Regions from separate parts of the Streptomyces incarnatus genome, predicted to be linked through region 1. Evidence: riboswitches for the same ligand, from Rfam matches in the RefSeq annotation. Region 1 holds a riboswitch; the other holds the start of a gene.
What was found. Region 1 has a riboswitch for FMN ahead of ribB (3,4-dihydroxy-2-butanone-4-phosphate synthase). Riboswitches for the same ligand answer to the same signal wherever they lie in the genome.

Region 1 (5,340 bases):
TCCTCCCGGCCGGTGCGCCGGGACGGGCTCACCGTGCCGCCGAGGCGTCACGCACGCCGAGGAGCTCGCGGAGCGGGGCGAGATCGAAGGGACCGGGTACGGAGACGATGATCTCGGTGGCGCCGGCCGCCGCGAACTCGCGGGCCAGGCCGGTCTGCGGAGCGTCGATCATGACCGTCCGGCCGATCTCGCGGGGGTCGCGGCCCACGCGCTCGCACCATTCGTCGAGCAGCCGGCTGCGGCTGCGGAACTCCTCCACCGGGTCGCCGGCCTCCCAGCCGTACCAGTTCCACAGGTCGGCGAACCGGGCGACGGCCGCCAGGGTGCGCTTCGCGCCTCCGCCGCCGATCAGCAGGGGCAGCGGGCCCGCGGGACCGGGGTTGAGCCGGCCGAGGCGCTCGCGGATCGCCGTCACCGCCGCTTCGAACGCGTCGATCCGCGCGCCGGGCCCGGGGAACGGGTAGCCGTACTCGAGGTGTTCCTGCTCGAACCAGCCGGCCCCGACGCCGAGGACCAGCCGCCCGCCGCTGAGCAGGTCCACGGTGCGCGCCTGGTCGGCGAGCAGGTGCGGGTTGCGGTAGGCGGTGCAGGTCACCAGGGAGCCGATGGCGGCCCGCCGGGTCTCGACGGCCATCGCGGACAGCAGCGACCAGCATTCATAGTGCCGGCCCTCGGGGTCGCCGGTGTGCGGTACGAAGTGGTCCCAGACCCAGATCGAGTCGGCTCCGAGGTCGTCGGCGGCACGCCACGCGGCGCGCAGTTCGCCCAGGTCGCAGTGCTGCGGGTGGAGCTGGACGCCGACCCTGGGGGTGGGGTGGTCGGCGGAGGTGCCGGAGAAGGGCATCGGGTGTCTCCTTGTGGGGCGGTTCCGGTGCGTGGCGGACGCGGTCGGACCGGCGCGTGGTCAGCGGGGCTCGACGAAGACCCGGTAGACCGGGGTCCCGGAGCTTTCGGTCAACGCCTTGTCCACGTCGGCCAGTTCATGCCGCGAGGTGACGAGCCGGGCCAGCCGGTCCGCGAGCGTCCCGCTGCGCAGCAGGGCGGCGGCGGTGCGCCAGTCGGCGGGCTCCTGGCTGTAGGAGCCGGTGACGGTGAGCTGGCGCCGGTGCACCTCGTAGCCCGGCAGCGCGGCGTCCGGGGTGTCGTGGGAGCCACCGAAGAGGACGAGGCGGGCGCCGTCGGCGGCGGTACGGAAGGCGGTGCCGATGGCCTCGGGGGACGCGATGGTGACGAACACGACGTCCGCGGGCGCGAGTCGGCCGACGTCCTCGGGGGCGACGGCGTCGTCCGCGCCCGCGTCGAGGGCGGCGGACCGGCGCTCCGGGTCGGTCTCCACCACCGTGACGGACCTGGCCTGTTCGTGCTGTGCGAGCAGCAGGTGGAGCCGTCCCATGAAACCGCCTCCGATCACGGCGACCCGGTCGCCGGACCGGTAGCCGGCCCGGCGGAAGGAGTGCACGACGCAGGCGAGCGGCTCGCCCATCGCGGCGTGGACGGGGTCGATGTCGCCGACCGGCCAGACGTGGGCGGCGGGGACCCGGACGTACTCCGCGAGACCGGAGCCCATGCCGATGCTGCCGTCCGGAAGCATGCTGCCCTGGGGGGAGGCGCACACGGCGCTGTCGCCGGCCCGGCAGTTGCGGCAGGTGCCGCAACGGGTCAGCAGGTCCAGGGTGACCAGGTCGCCGACGGCGGGTGCGTCCTCCAGAGCGGCGGCCCGCGCGCCGATCCGCTCGACCCGGCCGGACACCTCGTGCCCGGCGGCGACCGGGTAGACGGGCATCGCCCCGGTGTAGAGCTTGGCCTCCATGGTGCACAGGCCGCAGGCGGTGATCCTGACGAGCACGTCGTCCTCGCCGATCCCGGGCACGGGGATGTCACGGATCTCGACGGAGCCGGGGGAGGTCACCACGGCTATGCGCATCGGTCGTTCCTTTCGTGGTACTCACTCACGGCACACTCGCGCCGGCCCGCGGTTCGTCGCGAGCCGGGGCCCCGCCGGGATCGCCCGGGTGGTGCGTGGCGGTGGTGCCGCGGTGTACGGGTGTACGGAAGATCAGGGGCGGGCGGGGGCCCGGTACCGTCAGCGGACGGCGCCCGTCCACGCGGGCGGGGACAGCCAGCCGGCGGCCGGCTCCCACTGCGCCCACTCCTGTTCCCACCACGTCGCTCGGCTGTCGAGCAGGTCGGCGACCCGGGCGGCCTCGGCGCGCACGGCGGCGGACTGCTCGGCCGTGAAGCCGCCGCTGCGGGCGCGGTGTTCGAACTCGTCGACGTCCTTCCAGCGGTACGGACCGCCGTCGGCGGGGATCCAGAGATCGAGCTCGTGGTCGAGGGTGTCGAAGCCGGAGGCGTTCTTCCGGTAGGGGTCCTGGAAGTTGACGTACCAGCCGGTGAAGTCCCCGGTCGTGTCGTCCCGGAACATCCATACGGCGTAGGCGTCGCCGGGCCGCTGCAGTTGAAGGACGCCGTGGCTGCGCCAGTGCCCGGCGATCCGCTGCCAGGGGTGCGGCCCCCAGCTGAAGTCGCCGTCCCCGAAGGCCAGCGCCGTGCCGCGGGCCAGGTACACCGCGAGCAGATCGGGCCGGTCGGCGACGACGCGGACCGGGTAGCTCAGCCACGGGCGTCCGTCGAGGATCTCCCGGCGCAGCACGATCGCCCCGGGCTCGAAGTAGCCGGTGGCGCGGTCGACGGCGGCGGCGTCGGGCAGGGCTGTGCCCCTTTCACCGTCGATGTTCTCCTGTATCTGCATCGCGATGCACTCCCCCGTACGTATTCGCGAATCGGCTCGGCCGACGGGCGCCGCACGCGACTCCGGCCGGATACGCCGCGTGTCCTCCCGCGGTCCGTTCTCCGGCACTGCCGAGCGAAGTGGGCAACTGGTCGGTGTATGCCCGTTACTGGCGGGTAGTCAGCGGCGTCGCCCGATCGTAGGCACAGCGTCTCCGCGATCGCAACACATTACGAGGGCCGGCCGGCCGGGCGCGGCGCAGCGCGTGACGCAGGCCACAGTGGCTGTGATTAGCCGAGCCTTGTCAAGTTCGAAGAAAGTGTGCAAGGTTAACGTCAGTTATCACGAACGTTTGCGCACTCCGGGGTCGGTGTAATTCCGAACCGGCGGTAATAGTCCGCGACCCGGCCGCAGCCAGCGGCTGGTTGACCAGGTGGAATTCCTGGACCGACGGTGAAAGTCCGGAAGGGAGGCAGTGCGCGGCGGGCAAGGCCATTCCTGGCCGCCCCGGAAAATCCGTGTTCCGCTCACGGATCGTGCGGCGTCCGTCCGGAACGTCGACCTCTTCCCTTGCCCGCCCGGCCCCGGAAGTCCGCGTCCTGAGCGCGAGGAGACTCTGATGGGCCACCCTGCCGGGCGGGTACGCCGCCTGCGCCGACATCCCGGCTTATGTGTCGCGCACGACCGTGTTCCGGGTGCGTGCGGCCCACGCCGTCACCCTCGCGCCCCGACCTCGCTTTCCCTCGAACGCAAGGAAACACGGGCATGACCAGAACCGAACCGGCGCCGTCCCCGACCGCCGGGGACGCACAGCCCCTTGACTCCGTGGCGCACGCGGTGGTGGAGATCGCCGCCGGGCGTGCGGTCGTCGTCGTCGACGACGAGAGCCGTGAGAACGAGGGCGACATCGTGTTCGCCGCCGAACTGGCGACCCCTGAGCTGGTCGCCTTCGCCATGACCGAGTGCCGGGGCCTGCTCTGCGCGCCGATGCCCGGAGCTGATCTGGACCGGCTGGAGCTGGGTCAGATGGTTCCGCGCAACACCGAGAGCCACCGCACCGCCTTCACCGTCTCGGCCGACGCCGCATCCGGCATCAGTACCGGGATCTCGGCCGCCGACCGGGCGCTGACCCTGCGTCTGCTCGCCGATCCCGCCTCCTCGCCCGGCCACTTCGTGCGCCCCGGGCATGTCTTCCCGCTGAGGGCGCGCGAAGGCGGTGTGCGGATGCGCCCGGGGCACACCGAGGCCGGTGTGGACCTGTGCCGGCTGGCCGGGCTGCGCCCGGCCGCGGCCGTCTGCGAGATCGCGAATGCCGACGGAACCATGGCCAGACTTCCGCAGCTGCGCGACTTCGCCCGCCGGCACGGACTCGCTCTGATCTCCATCGCCGACCTGATCACACATCTCGAGCAATCCGCGGAATCCGCCCCCGTGCGCACGGCATCGGCAGGGGTTTCTCTGACCTGACCGACGGGATACGGAATAAAGGGGACCGGCAGCTGCTGCACCTTTCCGGCCGAAACGGATCCGGAAACCGCAGGGCTCTTTCGAGGAAAATGCCGGTCCCTCGTTCCGTCATGCCTTCGATCATGATTCCAATAAGTTAACCTGGATTTCCCCGGGGCTTTGACAGCGCGCCGGAGGGGGTTTAATACTGGGTGACGGCCACGAGCCGAGGGGGAGGAAAAAAGACCATGCCTGAAAACAGCACCACAGAAACGCTGAGGAAAATCTGGGAAGAGGTACTCGGTATTCCGGTTGAGGATGTCGATGCCGATTTCTTCGATCTGGGCGGGGACTCCCTGCTGGCGCTGGCGATTTCGACCCGCGCCATAGAGTCAGGCCTCGCGATGCCGCGGTCGGGGGTGCTGCGCCGCAGCACGCTCCGGCAGCTCGCCGAGGCGGTCGAGGATCCCCGACTCTTCGAACACGTCTGAACGATGGCCATCGTCGTCGTCTACGACCAGGGTGCGGCCTCACCGCGCGAGATCATCGGCCGGCTCGGCGCATCGGAACCCGTGGTGGTGGCACTCGCGGACTCCGAACACGCCCGCCAGGTCCGCCCGCTCCTGGAGGAGAACTGCGCCGGTCTCGTCGACCTGGCGGACGGTACGGACGCCGCCGTCGACGAGCTGCGCCGGCTCGGGGCCAAGGGCATCGTGACCTTCAGCGAGTGCATGCTCGCCGACACCGCGCGCCTCGCGCTGCGGCTGCGTCTGCCGTTCAACTCACCTGAGACCACAAGGGCGTTGACGGACAAGGCGATCCAGCGTCGCCGGCTGAGCCAGGCGGGTGTGGACGCGGTCCGCCACGCGGTCGTCACGACCGAGCGGGACTGGCCGCGGGCCCTGGCCCGGGTGGGTCTGCCCGCCGTCCTCAAGCCGGTCCGTGGCGAAGGCAGCCGGAACACCGTCCGGGTGACCGACGCCGCGCAGGGCGCCGCCGCCGTCCGGGAGTTTCTTCGCTCCGAACCCGCCCTGGTGGTGGAGGAGTTCCTCGAGGGGGCCGACTGGGCGCCGTTCGGGGACTACGTCTCGGTGGAGAGCGCCGTCACCCCGGAGCGCATGTCGCACTTCGCCGTGACCGGCAAGCTGCCGCTGGCGCCTCCC
Region 2 (5,340 bases), 4.8 Mb from region 1:
TTACGGTCGCCGCCACGCCCAGCGGTCCGGGCCCTTCTGCGCGCCGATCTGGAAGGATTCCCGTCATGCCCGCATCACCCAGCACCGCCCGGGCCATCAACGACCGCCTCGCCCTGCGCCTGCTGCAGCAGGAAGGGCCGCTCACGGCCGGGCAGTTGAAGCAGCTGACGGGTCTGTCCCGGCCGACGGTCGCCGACCTCGTGGAACGGCTCACCGCCGCCGGACTGATCACGGTGGTCGGCGAGTCCGGCGAACAGCGCCGGGGGCCCAACGCCCGGCTGTACGGCATCGTCGCCGACCGCGCCCACCTGGCCGCGCTCGACGTCCGCACCGGCGGTGTCTTCGTCCTGGTCTCCGACCTGGTCGGACGGGTGCTGGCCGAGGCGTCCGTGCCGATCGGCGGCGACACCGGGACCGGCCCCGCCGTGGAGCAGGCGGTGGCCGCGGTGGAGCGGACCGCGAAGGAGGCCGGGGCGGACCGGCTGCACACCCTCGGCATCGGCGCGCCGGGCCTCGTCGACCCCGCCACCGGCGACCTGCGCGACTCCGGCGGGCTGCCCGCCTGGCACCGCAGCCTGGCCGCGGCCCTGCAGGAACGGCTGTCCGGAACCCGCGTCACCGTGGAGAACGAGACCAACCTCGCCGCCCTGGCCGAGCAGCGCGAGGGCGCCGCCCGGGACCGGGACACGTTCGTCCTGCTCTGGCTGGGGCACGGCGTGGGCGCGGCGGTCGTCCTCGACGGCACCCTCCGCCGCGGCGCCTCGGGCGGCACCGGAGAGATCGGCTTCCTCCCGGTCCCGGGCACCGCCTCTCTGCCCTCGTCGAGCGACTGCGACGGCGGCTTCCACTCCCTGGCGGGCGCGGCGGCGATCGGCGTCCTGGCGGCGCAGCACGGCCTGCCGGTACCGGCCACGATGGACGGACCGGGCGCGGCGGTGGTGATCCGGGAGGCCGTGGCGGAGGTGACGGCGGAAGCTGTGGCGCAGGTGACGGGAGAGGCGGGCGACTCCGGCGCGGCTCGTCCGGAGGCCGGAGGGCTCGCGGGTTCAGCGGGTTCAGCTGGTCCAGGGTCCTCAGGACCAGAGGGTTCGGGTGCCGAACGGCCCGCCGAGCGGTTTCTCCACGCCCTCGCCGACCGGATCGCCATCGGCGCCGCGTCCGTGGTGGCCGTGCTGGACCCCGGGTGCGTGGTGCTCGGCGGAGAGGCCGGACAGGCGGGCGGCCCGGTGCTCGCCGGGCTCGTGGAGGAGCGGCTGCGCCGAATGTCACCCCTGCTCACAGAGGTGCGGGCGAGCACCCTCGGCGGCACGGCGGTCCTGCGCGGCGCCCTGCTGACCGCCCGTGACCGCGCCCAGGAGGACGTGTTCGGCCACCAGAACCGGAACTGACGGACCGTCAGGAGTTCCGGGCGAGGCGCCCACGGGGACGCATGCCCCGCAGACCGCCCGTCCGGCCGCCGCGCCGCCGCCCCCCCCCGGCGAACCAGGTGACCCCCTCCGGCAGTGGCCGCACACCCTGGGCGAGTTCGTCGGGCGCGGGCGCCCGCGCGTCCACCGCGTCCCCTTCGCCGCCGGCCTGTCAGCCGCCGAAGCGGCGCCCCAGGTACTCCTCGAACGTGGTTTTGCCCACCGCCTGTTCCGGCGCCAGCAGCCCGCCCTCGCGGCACGCCCGGTAGGCCTGGCCGAACAGCGGCAGCCGTGCCACCGCCCGGCGCCGCCCGGTCGCCCGGAGATAGGCGCGGGCCAGCGAGTCCAGGGACCGTACTTCGGGGCCGCCCAGGTCCGCCACCCGCCCGGCCGGCGCGGCGAGCGCCAGCTCCACCAGGCGGTCCGCGACCTCGGTCACCTCCACCGGCTGGTCCTGGATCCCGGCCGGGACCAGCAGGACGGGCGACTTGGCCAGTCCGCCGAGGACCGTGACCAGCAGGTCGTGGAACTGGGTCGTGCGCAGGACGGTCCAGCCGAGCCCCGACTCCTCGATCCGCCGCTCCACGGCCAGCTTGGTCTTGTAGTAGCCGAGCGGCACCCGGTCGACGCCGACGATGGAGATGTAGACCAGATGGCCCACCCCGGCCCGCCGGGCCGCCGCGATCAGATGATCGGCCGACGTCTCGTCGCCGCCCCGCTGCGTGGTCGCGCAGTGCACCACCGTGTCCACGCCGTCGAGCGCGGCATCCAGACCGCTCCCGCCCACGCGCAGATCGACGGCGTACGGCTGCGTGTGCCGGCTGAGCACCCGCACCTCGTGCCCCTCCGTCCGCAGCCGCTCCGTCACGCACCGGCCGAGCGTGCCGGTCCCGCCGGTCACCAGGATCGTGGGCATGCTGTTCCCGTCCCTTCGGACTCCGTGTGCCCCGCTCGGGGCACCTTCGCCAGCTGAGACCGCGCAGCCCCCGCAAATGTGACAAGCCCCCGGCCGGCCCCGCTACGACCGCGCCAGCTGCCGCCGCAAGTAGGTCAGCTTGTCCGGGTTCATCACGGTGCGCACATGAGCGATCAGCCCGTCCCGCAGCTCGAAGGACGCCACCCCGGCGAGTACGTCGCCCGCCCACGCGACCAGCGCGCTCGCGCCGTTGACCTCCGCCACCACGATGTCCAGGCCGCCCGTGAACCGCTCGGCCCCGCCCACCAGGAAGCGCACGACCTTCTCGCGTCCCTCGACCGGCCGCCGGGCCGCGGACACCTTGCCGCCGCCGTCGCCCCAGTAGGTGACGTCCGCCGCGAGCATCTTCTCCAGACCGGCCAGGTCACCCTCGCGGGCCGCCGTGAGGAAGGACATGAGCAGTTCCTCCTGCCGCTCGGGCGCCGGCTCGAAGCGGCCCTCCGGCACGGCGACCCGGGCCACCGCCCGCCGGTACAGCTGGCGGCAGTTGGCCTCGCCGAGGTTCAGGACGTCCGCGATCTCCCGGTGGGCGTAACCGAACGCCTCGCGCAGCACGTACACCGCGCGCTCGGTCGGCGTCAGCCGCTCCAGCAGGACGAGCAGCGCCATGGAGACCTGCTCGCGCCGCTCCGCCGACTCCAGGGGGCCGAGCGTCCCGTCGGAGGTGGCCACCGGCTCCGGCAGCCAGGTCCCGGGGTACTCCTCGCGCCGCGCCCGGGCGGAGGTCAGCCGGGTCAGACAGAGGTTGGTGACGGCCTTGGCGAGCCAGGCCCCCGGGTGCTCGATCGCCGTCCGGTCGGCGCCGCTGAACCGCAGATACGCGTCCTGCACCGCGTCCTCCGCCTCGTGGGCGGAGCCCAGCAGGCGGTAGGCCAGGCCGAAGAGGCGGGGCCGGTGGGACTCGAACTCGTCGGAGGGCGGCGATGGCGTCATGCGCCTCAGCCTGCCAGAGGCCGGTGCTGTCCTGATCATGGTGCCCCGCCGCTCCGGGTGCCCCGGCGTCCCGGGTGCCCCGGCGTCCCGACGCGGCGTCCTGGCGGCCCGGCGGCGGGCAAGGGCCGTCGTCACCGCCACCGGACCCGCCCGCACGATAAAAGGACTAGACCAGTACGGTCAATGGTCCGGGCCAAAGGTCAATCCGCGCTGGGTGTCCCGCAGTTGTGCGTTCCCGGCAGCGCCGCGCAAGGCCGGCGACACGTGCTGTGAGGGAACCCACACCCTCCGCCTGTCTGGAGTGCCGTAAGGCGTGGCACACTGGCCCTGTACCAGAAGCAGCGCACTCCGGGGTCGGTGAAAGTCCGAACCGGCGGTTACAGTCCGCGACCCGGTCGCTTCCAGCGGCCGGTTGACCAGGTGAAATTCCTGGACCGACGGTTAAAGTCCGGATGGGAGGCAGTGCGCGGCGGGCGGGCACATCCCTGTGCGCGTCGCCGTATCTGGGGCTGGTCCGTACGCGGACGGCCCTCTTTCGGCGTCGCCTGGCGTGCTCACCCGTACATGCTGTCGTCATCGACAGGCCCCGGAGTCCGTGCCCGAAGAGGCAGGAGGACCCGGGAAGTGTTCACCGGAATCGTCGAAGAGCTGGGTGAGGTCACCGCCGTCGAGAACCTCGACGACGCCTCCCGCTTCCGGCTCCGCGGCCCCGTCGTGACCGAGGGCGCGCAGCACGGCGACTCCATCGCCGTGAACGGGGTCTGTCTCACCGTCGTGGAGCACGAGGGCGACGAGTTCACCGCCGATGTGATGGCGGAGACCCTGAAGCGTTCCAGCCTCGGCGCGCTCACCGTCGGCTCCCGCGTCAACCTCGAACGCCCCATGGCCGTGGGCGCGCGTCTCGGCGGGCACATCGTGCAGGGCCATGTCGACGGCACCGGCGAGGTGCTGGAGCGCAGGCCCTCCGAGAACTGGGAGATCGTCAAGATCTCGCTCCCCGCGGACCTCTCCCGCTACGTCGTCGAGAAGGGCTCCATCACCGTCGACGGCATCAGCCTCACGGTCGTGGACGCCGGCCCGGACTACTTCACCGTCAGCCTCATCCCGACCACCCTCGACCTGACCACGCTCGGCCACAAGCAGCCCGGCGACCCGGTCAACCTCGAGGTCGACGTCGTCGCCAAGTACGTCGAGCGGCTGCTCGGCGACCGCGCCCAGGGGGCCGGCAAGTGAACTGGCTGAACTCCGGGGCCTTCACGCTCTTCGGCCAGCGCATCATCTGGTCGGACATGACCGGCAACATCCTCGGCCTGATCACCCTGGCCCTCGGCTGGCGCCGCTCCCTGTGGACCTGGCCCGTGCAGTTCCTCTCCGGCCTCGTCCTGTTCGCCGCCTTCTACGGCCACCTCACCGGCAGCGCCGGCAAGCAGGCCGTCGTCATGGCCGTCGCGCTGTACGGCTGGTGGCAGTGGCGGCGCAGCCAGGGCCGGGCCGAGGACGGGCACATCGCCCCGCGGTTCGCCACCTGGCGCGAGCGCGCGGCGATGCTCGGCGCGGCCGCCGCCGGCACCGTCGCGGTGGCCCTGCTCTTCACGGCCTACCCGTCGCTGTCCTGGGACCCCTGGCCCGACGCCTACATCTTCGTCGGCACCATCGTCGCCATGTACGCCCAGGCCAAGGGCATGGTCGAGTTCTGGATCGCCTGGCTGCTGGTCGACCTCGTCGGCGTGCCCCTCAACTTCGCCAACGGCTACGCGTTCTCCGGTTTCGTCTACGTCATCTACGGCGCACTCGTCCTGTGGGGCATGCGCGACTGGTGGCTGCGCTCCCGCCGGAGCCCGCAGCCCGTCCTGGAAGGAGTCCCGGCATGACCTCGGCACTGCCCCTGTACGACACGGACGCCCCCGAGAACTTCGGCCTCGACCCCGTCGAGCGGGCCATCGCCGACATAGCGGCCGGCCGCCCGGTGGTCGTCGTGGACGACGAGGACCGGGAGAACGAGGGCGACCTCGTCATCGCCGCCGA

Region 2: linked by a shared signal. The riboswitch ahead of ABB07_RS32060 (riboflavin synthase) and the one ahead of ribB (3,4-dihydroxy-2-butanone-4-phosphate synthase) in region 1 are both predicted to bind FMN.

Annotation. Positions count from the first base shown of each region.
Region 1 covers NZ_CP011497.1:2,212,236-2,217,575, reverse strand. Annotated here, with positions in the region: gene ABB07_RS09810 (MFS transporter) at 1-32, opposite strand, end outside; gene ABB07_RS09805 (LLM class F420-dependent oxidoreductase) at 29-844, opposite strand; gene ABB07_RS09800 (zinc-dependent alcohol dehydrogenase) at 905-1,924, opposite strand; gene ABB07_RS09795 (ribonuclease FAU-1 family protein) at 2,084-2,752, opposite strand; FMN riboswitch at 3,084-3,214, shown strand; partial or broken gene ribB (3,4-dihydroxy-2-butanone-4-phosphate synthase) at 3,497-4,135, shown strand; gene ABB07_RS09785 (phosphopantetheine-binding protein) at 4,426-4,668, shown strand; gene ABB07_RS09780 (ATP-grasp domain-containing protein) at 4,672-5,340, shown strand, end outside.
Region 2 covers NZ_CP011497.1:7,061,570-7,066,909, forward strand. Annotated here, with positions in the region: gene ABB07_RS32045 (ROK family transcriptional regulator) at 66-1,388, shown strand; gene ABB07_RS32050 (SDR family oxidoreductase) at 1,579-2,322, opposite strand; gene ABB07_RS32055 (RNA polymerase sigma-70 factor) at 2,425-3,315, opposite strand; FMN riboswitch at 3,655-3,785, shown strand; gene ABB07_RS32060 (riboflavin synthase) at 3,940-4,548, shown strand; gene ABB07_RS32065 (nicotinamide mononucleotide transporter family protein) at 4,545-5,186, shown strand; gene ABB07_RS32070 (bifunctional 3,4-dihydroxy-2-butanone-4-phosphate synthase/GTP cyclohydrolase II) at 5,183-5,340, shown strand, end outside.